DNA from 2 places in the Cryobacterium sp. M91 genome. Region 1 is predicted to be linked to the other one. Evidence: predicted binding sites of a transcription regulator. Region 1 holds the regulator's gene; the other holds the start of a gene.
The links. Region 1 encodes HrcA, which represses chaperone genes, less so after heat shock. Its sites were predicted from a motif close to TTNGCACTCGNNNNNNNCGAGTGCNAA; they were not measured.
Positions count from the first base shown of each region.

Region 1 (9,092 bases):
TTCAGATGATGTCGACCAAGGCGACGCACGAGATCCTCGAGATCGGCGTCATCTCGCCCGAACCGGTGGAGAGCAAGGGCCTCAAGGTCGGCGAGGTCGGCTACCTGATCACCGGTGTGAAAGACGTGCGCCAGTCCAAGGTCGGCGACACCATCACGACCGCAGTGCGCCCGGCGACCGACGCCCTGCCCGGCTACGACGAACCGCAGCCCATGGTGTTCTCCGGCCTGTACCCGATCGACGGCAGCGATTATCCGGCGCTGCGCGAAGCACTGGACAAACTCAAGCTGTCTGACGCCAGCCTCGGCTACGAGCCGGAGACATCCGTCGCCCTCGGTTTCGGATTTCGCTGCGGGTTTCTCGGCCTGCTGCACCTCGAGATCATCACCGAACGCCTCGAACGTGAATTCAACATCGACCTCATCACCACGGCGCCGAGCGTGCCCTACGAGGTCACCACCGACGACAAGCGCACCATCACGGTCACCAACCCGAGCGAATACCCCACCGGCAAAATCGCCAAGGTGCTCGAACCCATGGTCAAAGCCGCGATTCTCGCCCCGAAAGACTACGTCGGCGTCATTATGGAGCTCTGCCAGAGTCGCCGTGGCACCCTGCTCGGCATGGAATACCTCGGCGAAGACCGCGTCGAGATTCGCTATTCGATGCCGCTCGGTGAGATCGTGTTCGACTTCTTCGACATGCTCAAGGGCCGCACCGCCGGCTACGCCTCGCTCGACTACGAACCCTCCGGCGAGCAGGAAGCCGACCTGGTCAAGGTCGACATTTTGCTGCAGGGCGAGCAGGTCGACGCGTTTTCCGCCATCGTTCACCGCGACAAGGCCTACGCCTACGGCGCGCTAATGACCGGGCGCCTGCGCAAACTGATTCCGCGCCAGCAGTTCGAGGTGCCCATCCAGGCCGCGATCGGCGCGCACATCATCGCCCGCGAGAGCATCTCGGCGATGCGCAAAGACGTGCTGGCCAAATGCTACGGCGGTGACATCTCGCGCAAGCGCAAGCTGCTGGAGAAGCAGAAAGAGGGCAAGAAACGCATGAAGATGGTCGGCCGGGTCGAAGTTCCCCAGGAAGCCTTCATCGCCGCGCTCAGCGGCGACATCGAGACCAAAGACAAGAAGTAAAGCGGATGCGCAGGGCCACCTTCACCGATGCCGCCGTCAGCTACGCTGCCATCGGCGGTACGCTAGCGCCCGACCTGATGAGCTATCCGCCCAAGGGCTACCGGCCGATGGAGCAGAGCGTCAGGCTCGGCAGTTCGCCGGAACGCTTTGAAGCCGCGACCAAGTTGCTGATGACGTGGGGAATCCAGCGCGGCAGCGGCATGGAGGTGACCGACCTCGAAAACGGAACCGGCGTGCAGTACACCCCGGTGACCTTTCAACCCGACGGCACGCCGGCGGTCGGGCAGCAGCATCCGGTCAATGAAGCGACCTTCGCTGAGGATGGCACCCCGTATATTGCGAACGGTATGACGGCCACACTCAAGATGCGGGTTGGACCGATCGGCTTGACCGCGCCGGTGCGGGTCGTCTACGTGATCGACGAGGCCGCGCGCATCGGGTTCGCCTACGGCACCCTGGCCGGCCACCCGGAGAGTGGTGAGGAATCCTTCATCGTCGAGCACCGCGAGGACGACTCGGTTTGGTTGACGATCCGCTCCTTTTCGCGGCCGAGCACCTGGTATTACCGACTGGCCTGGCCGGTGCTGCGCTTTCAGCAGGCCAAATTCACCAAGTTGTATCTGCGGGCTTTGCACCCCGCGGGTGCGATCAAATAGAACGTACTGGAGCACCACCCATGGCCGGACCCCACCCCATCGGCGACCCGGCACCCGACGACGGCCTTTTGCCGGCCTCGGCAGCCGTCAACGCCGCTGAACGCGATTTCGGCGTCTACCTGCACGTGCCGTTCTGCCGGGTGCGCTGCGGCTACTGCGATTTCAACACCTATACCGCGACCGAACTGCGCGGCGTCAAGCAGAGCGACTACGCCAGCCAAGCGGTGCTCGAGGTTGAGGCCGCTGGGCGCATCCTCACTGCATCGGGCGTGCCCGAACGCCCGGTGGCAACGGTGTTCTTCGGGGGAGGCACACCCACGCTGCTGCCGGTCACCGACCTGGCGAAAATGCTCGGCGCCGTGCGCGACCAGTGGGGCTTGACCGACGACGCCGAAGTAACCACCGAGGCGAACCCCGACTCGGTCGATGCCGCCTACCTCGGCGCCCTCGCGGAGGCCGGATTCACCCGGGTTTCCTTCGGCATGCAGTCCGCCGTGCCGCACGTGCTGGCGACCCTGGAACGCACCCACGACCCGGAGCGGGTGCCCCTCGTGGTGGAATGGGCCCGCGCTGCCGGCCTCGACGTGAGCCTCGACCTCATCTACGGCACGCCGGGAGAGTCGCTCGCCGACTGGCGCACCAGCCTCGAACAGGCGCTCAGCCTGCACCCAGACCACCTCAGCGCCTATTCGCTTATCGTCGAAGACGGCACCAAACTCGCGCGGCAGATTCGCCGCGGCGAGATCGCCCCGACCGACGACGACCAACAGGCCGACTTCTATGAACTCGCCGACGAACTGCTTGCCGCCGCCGGCTATGACTGGTACGAGGTCAGCAACTGGGCTACGAGCGACGCGCACCGCTCCCGCCACAACCTCGCCTACTGGACCGGCCAGGACTGGTGGGGCATCGGCCCCGGCGCCCACAGCCACATCGGCGGGGTGCGCTGGTGGAACGTCAAACATCCCGCAGCCTATTCAGAGCGGATGCTCGGCGGCCTGTCCCCGGCCGCCGGTCGCGAAACGCTCGATGCGCCCACCCGCGAACTCGAGCGCATCCTGTTGCAGAGCCGCATCCGCACCGGTATCCCGGTCGCATCGCTGTCCGCGGACGGACGCCGAGAGGTGGCCGGCCTGATCGCCGATGAGCTCGTCAACGCCAAAGCTGCCCTCGCCGGGACCATTGAACTGACCCTGCGCGGACGGCTTCTGGCCGACGCCGTGGTGCGTCGGCTGAGCGACTAAGAGCGTGCGCTAGCTGAAAAATCTGATGGTCAGCGGGTAGGAATACCCTTGGCCGCGGTTGGCCGCGAGTGCGGCGAGGATCGAGAAGATGATGCCGAGCACCCAGGCCACCGGCACAATCAGGTAGCCGATCAGGATTGCCGTCAACGCGGTGCCCACCACATAAACGATCATCAGGGTGATCTGAAAGTTCAAAGCCGTCGCACTGTGGGCACGAATGAACGGCCCACGATCGCGCAGCACGAGATAGCCGATGAGTGCGGGAACAAAGGCGAAGAGGATACCGCCGACGTGAATCAGGGTCGCCCACATCTTCTCGTCGGCCGGACTCATCGGCGCCGGCGGGACGCTCTGCGCGTACGGGTTTTGCGGCGGGGTGGATTCATACGGATTTGTGCGTGAATCGTTCTCGGACATGCGGTCTCCTGTTCGAGCGTGGTCGGTTTGGTCGCGGTGGATCTGGCGATGGGTTGCCGACGACATCCAGGGAAGAACCACTGCGTGCAATAGCACTGTGTGGGGTCGGACAAGCCAGGCCAGACCCCTCCAGACTAACCGTCCGAGATGCGTATTGGACCGGGCCGCGCGCTACTTGATCAGGCGAATCGCGACCGGATACCGGTAGTTCTGGCCGTCCTTGGCCTTCAGAAACCCAATGATCGAAAAGATGACTCCGGCCACCCAGAGCAGCCAGGTCAGGCCGATGAGCAGGCCGCCGATTCCGAAGGTGACGATCGCCAGGATGGACGAGACGACATTTATCGCGACGTATCCGATCACGAGGGTGATCTGAAAGTTGAGCGCCTCCTTCGCTTCGGTATTGGTGAGGCGGCCGCGGTCCTTGAAGACCAGCCAAATGATCAGCGACGGAAGAAAGCTCAGGATGCCGCCGAGGTGCGCAAACGAGGCCCATTGTCGGTCGTCGGCCTCCGAGAGTGGGGCTGCGGCTGTAGGGGTGCCGTATGGGCTGCCCGTACCGGGCTGCTGGCCATACGGCGGCTGCCCAGCATTAGGGTCACGGTAGTTGGAATCACCGGGAGGTTGTGCCTGTGGATCGCTCATGATCGTGCCTTTCACTGAACTCCGGGGGGAGCGTATAGCGGTAATTAAACGCTCGGTTCGCGATACTGGCAATGGGTGCGCTCAGCCGGAACACGGCCGGTCGCGATAGTATTGGCAGTCAGTGGATGCGAGTGCCAACGACGTGCCGGCAAACCTGCGTTCCGGTGCGCTTGACGCGCGCCGACCCGGGGCATCCGCTTAATTGAAGCTGGACCGGAAAAAGAGGAAGGCGGGCGAAATGGTTTCCGACCGTGGGCTCGATGTGCTGCGCGTCATCGTGCAGGACTACGTCGCGTCCCGCGAACCCGTCGGCTCCAAATCCATCGTCGACCGGCATTCCTTCGGTGTTTCCGCCGCGACCATTCGCAACGACATGGCCCTGCTCGAAGAAGAAGAGCTCATCGCGGCGCCGCACACCTCCTCGGGGCGCATCCCGACGGATAAGGGGTACCGGGTCTTCGTCGACCACCTGGCCGACCTGCGTCCGCTGACCCCGGCCCAGCGTCAGGCCATTGAAACTTTCCTGGGTCACTCCGCCGACCTCGACGAGGTGCTCGTGCGCAGCGTGCGTTTGCTCTCGCAGCTCACCCACCAGGTCGCGCTCGTGCAATACCCCTCGCTGTCCCGCGCCAGGGTTCGGCACATCGAGTTAGTGCCGCTGACCGAGACGCGCATCCTGTCGGTGCTGATCACCGATTCCGGCGGGGTCGAGCAGCGAGTCATCGACCTGCCGCGAGCATTCGACGAGCAGACGCTCGGCGAACTGCGCGCCCGACTCAACGTCACGGTCGTTGGACTGGGCATGGCCGAGGCGAGCGTTGCCCTCGCCGTGAGCGTCTGGCCGGGATCGCCGGCGCTGCAGCCGATCGTCGACCTGATCACGCGCACCGTCGCCGACCAGGTCGGGGCCAACCGTCAGGAGAAGCTCGTCATGGCCGGGGCCGCAAACCTGGTGCGCACCGAAGACGACTTCTCCGGCAGCATCTATCCGGTACTCGAAGCCATCGAAGAACAGGTCGTGCTGCTGCGGCTGTTCGGCGAGATGGAGACCGACCAGCACGGCGTTTCGGTGAGTATCGGCCGGGAGAATGCGGCCTTCGGCCTACCGGAAGCGAGCGTGCTGACCAGCGGCTATACCGCAGGCGGCAACCTGGCCCGGCTGGGCGTGCTCGGGCCGACCCGCATGGACTATTCCAACAATATGGCGGCCGTACGCGCCGTCGCCCGGTACCTCTCCCGCCTGCTCGGCGAGACCTGAAATCTGTACCATTTAGGCTCTGTGCCATTTCGACTCTGTGCCATTTAGGCTCTGTGCCATTTCGAACAACCATCATAAAAAAATCAAGGAGAGCCACCTTTGGCTGACCATTACGAAGCGCTTGGCGTTGACCGCGACGCAACCACCGACCAAATCAAGAAGGCGTACCGTCGCCTCGCCCGCGAGCTGCACCCCGACGTGAACCCCGGCGCCGAAGCATCCGAACGGTTCAAGAGCATCACACACGCCTATGACGTGCTGAGCGACGCCAAGCAGCGCCAGAAGTATGACCAGGGCGGCGGCCAGAACGGCGGCTTCGACGGGCAGAACTTCGGCAACTTCGGCGACATCTTCGAGACCTTCTTCGGCGGCGGCGGGAGCAGCCGTGGTCCGCGCTCGCGCCGCGAACGCGGCCAGGACGCTCTGATTCGAGTCGACCTCGACCTCGACGAGGTCATCTTCGGCACGCACCGCGACCTGGAGGTCGACACGGCGATCGTCTGTGAGACCTGCAAGGGCTCCTGTTGCGCGCCCGGCACCGCGCCGATCACCTGCGACATCTGCCACGGCACGGGCAGCATCCAGCGCGCCGTGCGCTCCCTGCTCGGGAACGTGATGACGTCCAGCCCGTGCGGTTCCTGCCGCGGTTACGGCACCATCATCGCCACCCCGTGCATGACCTGCTCCGGTCAGGGCCGCATTCGCGCCCGCCGCACCGTTCCGGTCGATATTCCGGCCGGCGTCGACACCGGCCTGCGCCTGCAGATGCCCGGCAGCGGCGAAGCCGGCCCGGCTGCCGGTCCCAATGGGGACCTGTACCTGGAGATGAAGGTGCGCCATCACGACGTGTTCAGCCGTGACGGCGACGACCTAATGTGCTCGCTCGACGTGCCGATGACCAGTGCGATTCTCGGCACCACCGTGACCGTCAAGGCTCTCGACGGCGACATCGAGGTAGAGATTCGCCCCGGATCGCAGAGCTCCGAGGTACTCACGATCAAGGATCGAGGCATCACTAAGCTGCGCGGCAGTGGCCGCGGCGACCTCAAGGTCGGCATCCACGTGCTCACCCCGACCAAGCTCGACCACAAGGAACGCGACCTGATCGAACAGTTCGCAGCCCGCTACGCGGCTCCGGCGCCGACCCTGAGCCAGTACCAGCAGGGCTTGTTCGCGAAGCTGCGCGACCGGTTCCTCGGCTGACGTGGCACATTTCTACCTGCAAGAAACGCTCCGGGCGGCGCAGTGCCGCCCGGGGCAGGTGGTCACCGTGGACGGCGACGAGGCGCGGCACGCGGTCACGGTGAGCCGGGTGCGCCCCGGGGACCGGCTCCGCCTCGGTAATGGGGCCGGGTTGCTGCTGGAGGGAGCCGTGCTGACGGCGGACGCTTTGCAGTTGACCCTGCGCGTCGATGACGCGAGCGAGACTGCGGCGGCGACGCCGCGCATCCGCTTGGTGCAGGCCCTCGCCAAGGGTGACCGGGACGAACTGGCCATTCAGGCCGCCACCGAACTCGGCGTCGACGGCGTCATCCCGTGGTCCGCAGCCCGCTCCATCACCAAGTGGGAGGGCGCGAAGATCGCCAAAGGCCACGAACGCTGGAGCAGCATCCTGCGTGAGGCCAGCAAACAGTCGATCCGGGCTTGGCTGCCCGATGTCGCCCAGCTGACCAGCACCAAGCAGCTGGCCGTTTTGGCCGCCACGACACGGATGCTGCTGCTCGACCCGACCGCAACCGGTCGCCTCACCGAGGTGGCCGTCCCCACCGACGACCGCGACATTCTGCTCGTCGTCGGCCCCGAGGGCGGAATATCGCCGGCCGAACTGCTCCTGCTTGAGCAGACCGGCGCGAGCCAGGTACGCCTCGGCGACACCGTGCTGCGCACATCGACCGCGGGGCCAGCCGCCCTCGCAATCCTCAATGCAACTTTGGGTCGCTGGTAGAGCGTGCCGTTGGTAGTGCGTGCCGCTGATAGCGCCGCTTAAGATAGAGGTATGTCTTCTTCCGTCGCCCAACCGACCATTTTCAGCCGCATCATCGCGCGTGAGATTCCGGCGACGATCGTGGCCGAAACCGAGCGCATTATCGCTTTCCTCGACATTGCACCCAAAGCCCCGGTGCACGTTGTCGTCACCACGAAAGACCCTCAGTATCAAAACGTGGTCGAGCTCGCCGCCGGCAATCCCACCCTGCTCGCCGAACTCGTCGCCGTGGCCGAGCAGATCGCGGCCGAACGCACCAACGGACAGTTCCGTCTGGTGTTCAACACCGGGGCGGCTGCCGGCCAGACCGTCTTCCACGTGCACGCGCACGTGCTCGGCAGCCCCGAAGCGTCTGATCAGCTGGGGGAGGACTCGCTTGGCGCCCTCTGATTCTTCTAAAGCTGACTCCAACAGGGAGCTGCGCTTCACCGTTGACGGCGTCGCCATGGTGCGCTTGCTCGGCCCCGAAGACCGCTACCTGAACACCATCGAGGCCGCCTACCCGAAGGTCGACGTGCACGTGCGCGGCAACGACGTGACGCTCGGCGGCTCGGCCGACGACGTCGAGGCCGTGCGTCGCTTGATCGAGGAGCTGCAGCTGGCCCTGCGCACCGGCCACGACCTCGGCGAGACCGAGGTGGCCACCGCGTCACGGATGCTGGCTGCCGACAGTTCCGTGAGCCCATCCGCCCAGCTCGGCGCCCCAATTCTGACCGCCCGTGGCAAGAGTATTCGGGCCAAATCGATCGGCCAGAAAGAGTACATCGACGCGATCGACGACAACACGATCGTGTTCGGCATCGGACCGGCCGGAACCGGCAAGACCTACCTCGCCATGGCGAAGGCGGTGCGTGCCCTGCAGAACAAAGAGGTTGAGCGCATCATCCTGACCCGCCCGGCAGTGGAGGCCGGAGAACGGCTCGGCTTTCTGCCCGGCACGCTCACGGACAAGATCGATCCCTACCTGCGGCCGCTCTACGACGCGCTCGGCGAAATGCTTGACCCCGAACTGATCCCCAAATTGCTCGCGGCCGGCACTATCGAGGTCGCCCCGCTCGCCTACATGCGCGGTCGCACCCTGAACGCAAGCTTCGTCGTGCTCGACGAAGCCCAGAACACGACGCCCGAGCAGATGAAGATGTTCCTGACCCGCCTTGGCTTCGGCTCCAAGATGGTCATCACCGGCGATGTCACCCAGATCGACCTGCCGGCCGGCAGCAGCGGCTTGAAATTGGTGACCCGCGTCCTTGACGGTATCGACGACATCCACTTTTCCTATCTGACCAGTGCCGACGTTGTGCGGCACTCGCTGGTCGGGCGCATCGTCGACGCGTATACCGAGTACGACGCGCAGAAACAGGCCCTCCGCCAGGAGAGCGCCGAAGCGCGCGCATTTGCTACTCAAGGCCCGCAGCGCACCGGCAATGCACCCGGCCGCAACCCGAAACGGAGTTCCAGTTGAGCATCGAAATCAACAACGAGTCGACCATCCCGGTCGATGAGGCCGCCATTCAGCGCCTCGCTGCCTTCGCGCTCGACACCATGCACGTGCACGCCGACGCCGAACTCGCCATTGTGCTGGTCGACGAGGGTGCCATGGAGCAGCTGCACGTGCAGTGGATGGATGAGCCGGGCCCCACCGACGTTCTGAGCTTTCCGATGGACGAACTACGCCCCGGTACCGAGGAGCAGGAGACCCCGCCCGGATTGCTCGGCGATATCGTGCTCTGCCCGCAGGTCGCCAAG
Region 1 covers NZ_PJJT01000088.1:98,040-107,131, reverse strand. The annotation lists gene lepA (translation elongation factor 4) at 1-1,142, shown strand, start outside; gene CXY80_RS13815 (DUF1990 family protein) at 1,148-1,798, shown strand; gene hemW (radical SAM family heme chaperone HemW) at 1,819-3,042, shown strand; gene CXY80_RS13805 (DUF4870 domain-containing protein) at 3,052-3,459, opposite strand; gene CXY80_RS13800 (DUF4870 domain-containing protein) at 3,631-4,104, opposite strand; gene hrcA (heat-inducible transcriptional repressor HrcA) at 4,343-5,362, shown strand; gene dnaJ (molecular chaperone DnaJ) at 5,462-6,565, shown strand; gene CXY80_RS13785 (16S rRNA (uracil(1498)-N(3))-methyltransferase) at 6,567-7,307, shown strand; gene CXY80_RS13780 (HIT domain-containing protein) at 7,359-7,736, shown strand; gene CXY80_RS13775 (PhoH family protein) at 7,792-8,808, shown strand; gene ybeY (rRNA maturation RNase YbeY) at 8,805-9,092, shown strand, end outside.

Region 2 (10,558 bases), on a different contig from region 1:
ATCGCCATCGTCGTGCTCGTTGCCGTCATCATCGTCAATTCGATCAAACCGGCCGGTCCCGGCCCCAGGAACATGGCGAGCGATGGCGTCCTCATCGGCGAAGGCATGATCACGGCCCTCACCCCGGCGCTGCAGCCCGACGCCGCAGCTCGGCCCTCCGAACCCGATCCCACCGGTGCCGTCGCCAACATTCGCGTCTACCTGGACTACCTCTGCCCGTTCTGTGCGGACTTCGAAGCAGCCAATACCGAGCAGATCGCCGAGTGGGTCGACTCCGGTGCCGCCACCATCGAAATTCACCCGGTGTCGATTCTCAAGAGCAAGTCCGCCGGCACCAAATACTCCCTGCGAGCCGCCAACGCTGCAGCTTGCGTCGCCAACTACTCGCCCGATGACTTCTTCGACTTCAACTCGGCGCTGTTCGTTGACCAGCCCGAGGAAAACAAGCCCGGCCGCAGCAACGATGAGCTCAAGGCCGTGGTCAAGGATTCCGGAGTGCGCACCGCGCTCTCCAGCATCAACACCTGCATCGACGACGGAACCTTCGAGTCCTGGGTTCAGGCCGCCACCGACCGATCCCTCGACGGTCCGATCGCCAACTCGTCGATCAAGGCCATCACCGGCACCCCGACCGTTCTGGTCAATGGCAAGCCCTACACCGGCTCGCTCGATGACCCCAAGGAATTCGCCTCCTTCGTGCAGCAGGCCCTCGGCGAGACCTACTCGACCTCGACGCCGACCCCCACCCCGACACCCGCCGGGTAGCTATTAAGCGGATGCTGCTGCTCGCGCCGTTGCATCCGCTTCGCCTGGCCGATGGCGGCAAAGGCGCGGGAATCATTTAGGATGGTCTTTCGAGGCCCTGGTCTCATGCCGGCCTGGCGCAATTGGTAGCGCACCACTCTTGTAAAGTGGGGGTTACGGGTTCAAGTCCCGTGGCCGGCCCTCTCAACCCTTACTCCCCACTGGGATGTAGGGGTTTCTTTGTGCCGCCAAGGTCGCACAGGGCCGCCACGTACACTGATGGCTGGGGTTTTTCGAGCGGATGCCCGCTGCAGAAACCCCGGGAGGAAACACACATGAGCCTGATCCGGCTGAACGATGTCAGCATCCGCTTTGAGAACACGCAGATTCTGCGCGAGGCGTTCTTTCGCCTCGAACCCGGCGACCGGGTCGGCTTGATCGGTAAGAACGGCTCCGGCAAGTCCACCATTCTCAAGCTGATTCTCGACCAGGTCTCGCCAGACGCCGGCGAGGTCACCCTCGAAGATGGCATTCGGGTCGGCTATTTCTCCCAGTTCTCCGAACTCAACGGTGCACAGACCATAACCGAGGTGCTCGACGAACTGTTCGTGGCCGTGAAGGCAGTTGAGGCCGAGCTCGCCGCGATTGATGCGGCGATCGCCCTCGATTCCTCGGCCAGCGCCGAACTCGACCGGCTGATCGGGCGGCAGGGCGAGCTGTTCGAGGAGATGGATCGGCTGGACGGCTGGGACTACAAGCGGCACATCGACACCGCGCTGACCACCCTCGGATTCAACGAGGCGCACCGCGTCTGCGCGATCGATGAGCTTTCCGGTGGCTGGCGTAATCGGGCTGCCCTGGCCAAGATCGTGCTGGAAGCTCCCGATGTACTGCTGCTCGACGAGCCGACCAACTACCTCGACGTGGCCGGGGTTGAGTGGCTCGAAGCCTGGTTCAAGAGCTTCAAGGGTGCTGCCATCGTCGTCTCGCACGACCGTAAGTTTCTCGACGCTGTCGTCACCCGCATCATTGAGGTCGAGAACTTTCACCTGCACGAGTACCCCGGCAACTTCGGCGAGTACATCGTGCAGAAGCAGTTTCGCCTCAAGACCCTTGAGGCACAGTTCGTGCACGAATCCGAGCTGCTCGCCTTCGAAGCCGAGGGGATCGCCGACCGTCGGGAGGCCGCCAAGGCCGAGAGTCGTCAGCTCGGCAATCAGCTGGCGCACATCAAGAAGTCGCGCACACCGCGCCCGGTCGACCAGATCATCACCGAGATCTACGGCAACCTGCACGTCAAGGACGTCCTCTGCCGGGTCGACGGCCTGGCAAAAAGCTTCGGCGACAAGGTGCTGTTCGAAAACCTCAGTTTCGAGGTGCGCCGCGGCAACCGCATTGTCGTGCTCGGCAGTAACGGCAGCGGAAAGACGACCCTGCTGCGGGTGCTCACCGGCGAGGAGAGCGCCGACCACGGTGACGTCGCCTGGGCCAGCGGCGCCGGCGTTGTCTCGTACAACCAGATTCTCGCCGAACTCGACGAGAGCGACACCGTCAGTCATGCCGTCAACGCCATGCCCGGCAGCCTCGCCCTCACCGCGACCAAGAAGTCGGTCAACCGTTTTCTGACCATGTTCCAGTTCAGCGAGGCCGACCTCAAACAGAAGATCGGTGCTCTCTCGGGCGGTCAGCGCGCCCGCGTCGCCATGGCGCAATGCCTGCTCTCCGGAGCGTCGGTGCTGCTGCTCGACGAGCCGACCAACCACCTCGACATGTCGAGCACCCAGGTGATGGAACGCGCCCTCGTGCACTTTCCCGGGGCCGTCGTGGTGGTTAGTCACGATCGCTTCTTCACCGACAAGATCGCCAACCGCCGCCTGGTCTTCGGCAGCGAGGGTGCAGCCCCCGGCGAAATCGAGGTGCGCGCCGCCTGACGCGCCAAGCCTCGCCCCGCGCGCTGTTTTCGACCGGGCCCGGAAACCGGGCCCATGATAGATCATGGGCCCGGCGACCTAAGGTGGGCCCCGGGCGAATCGGAGCCCGACCAGGCAGCACCGGGCAGAACCCGCACGCACCCATCTCGTAGTATTGCCAAGTGACAGAGGACAGCGCACGGACCCGAACGGATGCTTCGGCCGCGCCAGCGGCATACTCTGTGCCGATTTGGCTGGCGCTTCTGTTCTCGGTGCTGATCGGGGCCATGTATGCCGTGCAATCGCGCGTGAATGGCGAACTCGGGCATCAAATCGGCGACGGATTCACTGCCGCCGTCATCTCCTTCGGCTCCGGGCTGGTCATTCTCAGCCTTGGCCTCGTCGTGTTCCGAAGCGGGCGCCGCGGCCTGCAACTCGTCACTCGCGCGGTGCGAGCGAAAACCCTGTCCTGGTGGCACCTGTTCGGCGGCCTGGCCGGCGCGCTGTTCGTACTGTCGCAGGGCCTTGTCGCCGCGCCACTCGGCATCGCCCTGTTCACTGTCGCCGTTGTGGCCGGTCAGACCGTGAGCGGTGTGCTCATAGACCGGTTTGGCATCGGTCCGGGTGGGCGCCGACCGCTGCACGCGTCCAAAATAGTTGGCGCGGTGCTCGCCTTGGTCGCCGTAGCCTGGACGGTGAGCGGCGAATTGGGCGGCAGCGACGCGCTCTGGCTGCTCGTGCTACCCCTCGTGGCGGGTATCGGCCAGGGCTGGCAGCAGGCCGTGAACGGTCAGGTGCGGGTCACCGCGCAAAGTGCGCTCACGGCAACTTTTCTGAACTTTCTCACCGGATCCGTCGCGCTCGTACTCGCGGCGCTCGTGCACGGTGTGCTGGTCGGTTTCGCCCTCGATCTGCCGGGCAACCCGTGGCTCTATACCGGCGGGCTCATCGGCTGCATCTTCATCGCCGGCGCCGCGCTCGTCGTGCGTACCACCGGCGTGCTCATGCTCGGCCTGTGCATCGTCGCCGGCCAGCTGCTCTGCGCCCTTGCGCTGGATCTGCTCGCGCCCACTCAGGGGCATCCGGTCGGCGTAACGACCCTGGCCGGAACCGCGCTCGCCCTCGTCGCCGTGGTCATCGCCGCGGTGCGCTGGCACCGGCCCGGCCACGCCCGCACCTGACCGCAGCCCTTGAACGTCCTGTTCCTTCCGCCCGGGCCCGGAAAGGGGCCCCTGATAGATCACGGGCCGGCGCTCCAAGGTGGGCCGGGGAAGAAGCGTACGGCCCCGAGCTACAGCACCCCCAAAAACTCCTCCGGATCAATCGACAGCCGCACGCACGGTTTCGACTCCTCGGGAATTCCCCCAACGTAGAGCCAGCCAAGCAGCTCTTCCCCGTCGGCAAGGCCATGCAACGCTCGCACCGGCGCCGATCGCACCAACGGCCCGGTGCGCCACATCGCCCCCCAGCCGGCGTTTTCGAGCAGCAGCGTGAGAAGGTGCGCGACGCCCGCAGCCGCGGCATCCTGTTCCCAGCCAGCCACCTTGAAGTTCACCTGCCGTGACGCGACGATCGCGATCAGCAGCGGTGCGCGCAGCGGCTTGGCGGCCAGCTTGATCGCTTCGAGCCCCTCACAAGCGGATGCCGCCACAAACGCCGCTCCGAGCCGGTCGCGGGCGTCGCCGCGCAGCTCGAGCAGCCGCCACGGACGCAACGCGCCGTGATCCGCCACCCGCGCGGCCGCCGCCACGAGCGGCAGCAACTCCGCCCGGCTGGGGGCGAGTGTCGTCACCTTGGAGTAACTGCGCCGGTCAGCGACAGCTTTGAAGACCGCCGCGGTATCCGTTCTGAAACCGGTCGTGTCCCGGCCGGGAAGACCAGGATTCGCTCCGGCCGAACCTGCCACTTTCGAACTGGCAACCGCACCCGTCATCGACACCGCGCTACTCAGCGGGCGTGAAGTTGAGCGACAGCGAATTCATGCAGTACCGGTCGCCGGTCGGAGTGCCGAAACCGTCGGGAAAAACGTGGCCGAGGTGCGAGCCACAGTTCGCGCAGCGCACCTCGGTGCGCACGCTTCCCAAGGAGCGGTCCTCAAGCAGTTCGACCGCTTCGGGCCGAACCGACTCGTAAAAGCTCGGCCAGCCGCAGCCGGAATCGAACTTGGTGCCACTCTGAAACAGCTCGGCGTTGCAGGCGCCACAGGTGTAGAGGCCGGCCCGACCCTCGTCGAGCAGCTCGCCGGTGCCGGGGCGTTCGGTGCCGGCTTCGCGCAGCACCGCAAATTTCTCCGCGCCCAGTTCGGAGCGCCATTCGCTGTCTGACTTCTTGATTTCGTAGTCCATGTTCAGATCCCTTCGTTCCGGCGACCGGGCACTGGCCGCGTCTACTAAGCCTAAACTCGCTTGGCCCCGCGCGCATTCCACACGGCGTGTCCCACCGCGGCAGGGCGTGCCGGAGGCAACATTCAGCCGCCCGCAAATAGGATGAGCCTGACGGACAGCCAACCGGGGGAGGGATGCAGCAATGACTGAGCACGCCCCGACAACCCAGTTGAGCGAACGCGACCAGGCCGTGCTCGCCTTCGAACGGCAATGGTGGCGGCATGTCGGCGCCAAGGAGGAGGCCATCCGGGCCACCTTCAGCCTGTCGACCGCCCGGTACTATCAGTTATTGGGCGCACTGGTCGACTCACCGTTGGCGTTGGCTTTTGATCCCATGCTGGTGAAACGATTGCAGCGGATGCGTTCCGTCCGATCCGAGGCACGCGCCAGTCGTTCGCTGCCCACCCGCGACTAGGCACCCACCCGCTTTTCGGCCAGCACGGAACCTTGCGCTGCAGCTCGATTCCGGCCCGGCCGGCCAACCAAGGATTCCACCACCATGGCGAAAAAATTTGCGAAAGACCGTTTCGACACCCACACGCATGCCCTCGACCGGGTGGGAGCCCACCGCGCCCCCGGCAAGAGTGGACGCGGCTGGATCGGATTCTGGTGGGCGCTGGGGGCCACCGGGCTGTTGATCGCCATCGGTGCAGTCGGCATCCTAGCAATCAATAATCGCCTCGACTTCTCCAACATTCCCGGGCTGCCCGCGAGCAGCGCAACCGCGACGCCCGCAGCGACCGCCGTCCCCACTGCCGTTGCCACCGTCGACCCGGCGCAGACCATCAACGTGCTCAACGGGTCCGCGAACGACGGCGTCGCAGCATCCGTCAGGGACACACTCACCGCTGCAGGCTGGGTGGTCAATGCCACCGGGAACGCCAGCACGGACACTGAGGCGACCACAGTGATCTACTACGCCGATGCGAGCCAGGAAGGCGCCGCCCGCGGCGTCGCTGCCTCCCTTTCGGGAGCGCAGATCGTGGTCTCCACCAATTTCGTTGATTCCGGCGCCAGTATGACCGTCGTCGTCGGCAACGACTATGTTTCACCGGTTGACTGAGCAAAACGCGAAAGCCGTGGTCGTAGCGGCCACGATTTGATTCGTCAAGCCCCTAGTCTTCTGTTCCGATTTCAGTAATGTGCGTTTTGGTCACACATTTTGTTCGGGCAATACCCGCCCGGATCAAGAAAGCTCGCCCAAGGAAACTTGCACCAGTAGGTAACTTGTAACAGATGTCTTGCTCTCGGGGATTTGCTGCTCGCACAGGATGAACGCAGTCTCTGCGGCACGGCCCGGAACAGCCAATGGGCGGTTGCCGTTGAAAACTGAGCAAGGAGTGACACATGGCGAACGGAACCGTAAAGTGGTTCAACGCTGAAAAGGGTTTCGGCTTCATTACTGTCGACGGGGGAGGGCAAGACGTCTTCGTCCACTACTCCGCTATCGACATGAGCGGGTACAAGGTTCTTGAAGAAGGCCAGCAGGTCGTCTTCGAGGTCGGTGCCGGAGCGAAAGGCCCGCAGGCTGAATCGGTGCGACCGGCCTAACCCGCCTCGCAGTTCACACTAACGCCGCCCGCTGCAACGGGCGGCGTTAGTGTTTACCGGTGACTATGAAAAATACGGCCCGCACCGCTCGACCGCTTCGGGCAGCGGGGCTGCTCGCCCTCGTGCTGCCGGCACTGCTCCTGAGCGCGTGCAGCGGCAGCACCCCGGCCCCCTCCTCGACACCGACCAGCACGGCCTGGACCTCTGACTATGTCGCCCCGGCGGCGACCGAGATCGCACCGCTAACCGGGCTGAGCGTCGAAGGCGGCTCGTCGGCCCACCCGTCCCTGGCGGCCAAGATTGACAACCACGTTGCGGCCCGGCCGCAGGTTGCCATTGACCGTACCGACGTCGTGTTCGAAGAACTGGTCGAGGGCGGCATCACCCGCTATGTCGCGGTCTGGCAGTCAAGCATTCCCGATCAGCTCGGACCGGTGCGGTCGATTCGGCCGATGGATCCCGACATTATCGCGCCGTTCGGCGGCCTGGTCGCCTACTCCGGCGGCCAGCAGCGATTCGTCGACGCGATGAATGCGACCGGCCAGATCAGCGCCATCTTCGACTACGACACGAGCGGCTTGTTCTCGCGGTCCTCCGCTACTTCAGCCCCGCACAACGTGATCCTCGCCGCGTCGGAATTCGTCAACCGCAATGCCTCCGTCGCCCCGCCCGCCCAGCAGTACGCCTACGCGTCCACCCTCGCCGCGGCATCCGCTGCCACGGACGGTACGCCGATTTCGGTGATCAACACCAGATTTTCCAACTCCAGCGCCCGCAGCTGGACCTGGAACGCCGAGGCGGCCGCCTACCTGCGCGCTCAGGATGGCGCGCCCGACCTGACCCCCGAGGGGGCCCAGCTCAAGGCCACCAACGTGGTCGTACTGCGGGTCGATGTAACCGTCTCCGACAGTATCCCCAAGACCGAGTTGATCGCCTCCGGTGAAGCGTCAATCTCGTCCGGCGGCAAGACCCTCGCGGCCACCTGGAGCAAGGACGCCCAGACGTCGCCGATCCGCCTCATCGACGCCAACGGAGTGACAATTCGGCTGGCACCGGGCAATACCTGGTTCCAGTTGGTGCCCAACGGCACCGGCTCGGCCGATCTCGTTCCCTGACAGCTGCAGATAGCCCGGCATCACTCCGGATGCTCGCTTGCACTCTCGACCCCAGAGTGCCAGAATCGATCTAGCACTCTCGTCATCCGAGTGCTAACCCCATCATCGTTTGGAACGTCCGGGAGGGACGAGTTACACATATGGCAAAAATCATTGCATTCAATGAAGAGGCCCGTCGTGGGCTTGAGCGCGGCCTGAATATTCTCGCCGACACCGTCAAGGTCACCCTCGGCCCGCGCGGCCGCAACGTCGTTCTGGAGAAGAAGTGGGGCGCCCCCACGATCACCAACGACGGTGTGTCCATCGCCAAGGAGATCGAGCTCGACGACCCGTACGAGAAGATCGGTGCCGAGCTCGTCAAAGAGGTCGCCAAGAAGACGGATGACGTAGCCGGCGACGGAACGACCACCGCAACCGTCCTCGCCCAGGCTCTGGTTCGCGAAGGCCTGCGCAACGTCGCAGCCGGCGCCGACCCGATCAGCCTCAAGCGCGGCATCGAGAAGGCCACGGCAGCTGTCATCGCCGAGCTCATCGCCAGCGCCAAGGAAATCGAAACCAAGGAAGAGATCGCGGCCACGGCTTCCATCTCTGCCGGCGACACCGAAATCGGCGCGATCATCGCCGAGGCCATCGACAAGGTCGGCAAGGAAGGTGTTGTCACCGTTGAGGAGTCGAACACCTTCGGCACCGAACTCGAGCTCACCGAGGGCATGCGCTTCGACAAGGGCTTCCTGTCGGCGTACTTCGTCACCGACCCCGACCGTCAGGAAGCGGTCTTCGAAGACCCCTACATCCTGATCGTCAACTCCAAGGTCTCCAACATCAAGGACCTGCTCCCCATCGTGGACAAGGTCATCCAGACCGGCAAGCAGCTCCTCATCATCGCGGAAGACGTCGACGGCGAGGCCCTGGCCACGCTCGTTGTGAACAAGATCCGTGGCATCTTCAAGTCCGTCGCCGTCAAGGCTCCGGGCTTCGGAGACCGTCGCAAGGCTCAGCTGCAGGACATCGCCATCCTCACCGGTGGACAGGTCATCTCGGAAGAGGTCGGCCTCAAGCTCGAGAACGTCACGCTCGACCTGCTTGGTAACGCCCGCAAGGTCGTCATCACCAAGGACGAGACCACGATCGTAGAGGGTGCCGGCGACGTCGAAGCCATCGCCGGCCGCGTTTCGCAGATCCGCGCCGAGATCGAGAACACCGACAGCGACTACGACCGCGAGAAGCTCCAGGAGCGCCTCGCCAAGCTTGCTGGCGGCGTTGCTGTCATCAAGGCCGGAGCCGCAACGGAGGTTGAGCTCAAGGAGCGCAAGCACCGCATCGAAGATGCAGTGCGTAACGCCAAGGCCGCCGTCGAAGAGGGCATCGTCGCCGGTGGTGGCGTTGCACTGATCCAGGCCGGCAAGACCGCATTCGAGAGCGAAGCAGTTCTCGCTCTCGTCGGCGACGAGGCAACGGGCGCGAACATCGTGCGCGTCGCCATCGACGCTCCGCTCAAGCAGATCGCACTCAACGCGGGCATGGAGCCCGGCGTTGTCGCCGACAAGGTGCGCAACCTGCCCGTCGGATGGGGCCTCAACGCCGCCACCGGCGAGTACGTCGACATGATCGCTGCCGGCATCAATGACCCGGTGAAGGTCACCCGCTCCGCGCTGCTCAACGCCGCGTCGATTGCCGGACTGTTCCTCACCACCGAGGCCGTCGTTGCCGACAAGCCCGAGAAGAACTCGGCTCCGGCCGGCGACCCCTCGGGTGGCATGGACTTCTAAGTCCCCGCCAGCTGGCACCACACAAAAGTGGGCGTCTCCCTCGGGAGGCGCCCACTTTTTTCATGTTCCGCCGCCGAGGTGCGAGGCTGACCGCATTATTCGCAAAAATTGGGCCCGGACTCACACCTCGGCGCAGGTCAGCGGATGCTGCGGGCCGCCTTCACCAAGTCGGCGCAGCGCTCACCGATCATCATCGTGGTGATATTCGGGTTTACTGTGACGAGAACCGGCATGACCGAGGCGTCGGCGACGCGCAGGCCGGCGACTCCCTTGACCCGCAGCTCGGGATCGAGCGGCGCGAGCACATCGTCGACGGCGCCCATCCGCAGGGTTCCGGCCGGGTGGTAGACCGTGTTGTGGGTCTTTTCGATGTACGAGGTGATTTCGGCATCCGTTTGCACAGCGGCGCCCGGATACAGTTCCTCGCCGGCCCACTCGGCCATGGCCGGCTGACCCACGATCTCCCGGGCCTTGCGGATGCCGGCGACCATGACGCGCATGTCGTGCGGGTCGGTGAAGTAGCGCGGATCCACCATGGGCTTATCGCGGTAGTCGCTCGAGCGCAGCTTGACCGTGCCGCGGGAGCGTGCCCGGGTGACGTTCGGCGTCAGGCAGAACCCGTTCTCCGTCGTCGGGTAACCCTGACGGGCGGTGTGCATGTCGAAGGGCACCGAACCGTAGTGGAACATGAGGTCGGGGCGGTCGAGGCCCTCCTCGGTCGTCGTGAAGATGCCGGCTTCCCACCACTGGGTGGAAGTCTCGGGCATCGGCTGCTTCGCTTCCCACTGAATCACGCCCTCCGGGTGGTCTTGCAGGTTCTCGCCGACGCCGGGGGAGTCCGCTAGTACCTCGATGCCAAAGGAGGCAAGCTGCTCGGCCGGACCGACGCCGGAGAGCAGGAGCAGCTTGGGCGAATCGATGGCGCCGGCCGAGAGTATGACCTCGGCGCGCGCGGTGAGCTGGTGGGTCTTGCCGAAGCTGACATCGACGACCTGTACGCCGGTACAGCGCTTGTTCCCGTCGAAGGTGAGTTTGCGGGCTCGCATGCCGGTGAGCAGAGTGAAGTTGGCACGATCCCGAATCGG
Region 2 covers NZ_PJJT01000079.1:49,250-59,807, reverse strand. The annotation lists gene CXY80_RS06750 (thioredoxin domain-containing protein) at 1-765, shown strand, start outside; tRNA gene CXY80_RS06745 (tRNA-Thr) at 873-945, shown strand; gene CXY80_RS06740 (ABC-F family ATP-binding cassette domain-containing protein) at 1,080-2,675, shown strand; gene CXY80_RS06735 (DMT family transporter) at 2,837-3,835, shown strand; gene CXY80_RS06730 (nitroreductase family protein) at 3,946-4,560, opposite strand; gene msrB (peptide-methionine (R)-S-oxide reductase MsrB) at 4,598-4,999, opposite strand; gene CXY80_RS06720 (DUF3263 domain-containing protein) at 5,181-5,453, shown strand; gene CXY80_RS06715 (LytR C-terminal domain-containing protein) at 5,538-6,101, shown strand; gene CXY80_RS06710 (cold-shock protein) at 6,386-6,589, shown strand; gene CXY80_RS06705 (DUF3048 domain-containing protein) at 6,655-7,704, shown strand; gene groL (chaperonin GroEL) at 7,845-9,473, shown strand; gene CXY80_RS06695 (GMC family oxidoreductase) at 9,611-10,558, opposite strand, start outside.
Region 2: a site for HrcA is predicted at 7,775-7,801, ahead of groL (chaperonin GroEL). Genes of this name have one in related genera too.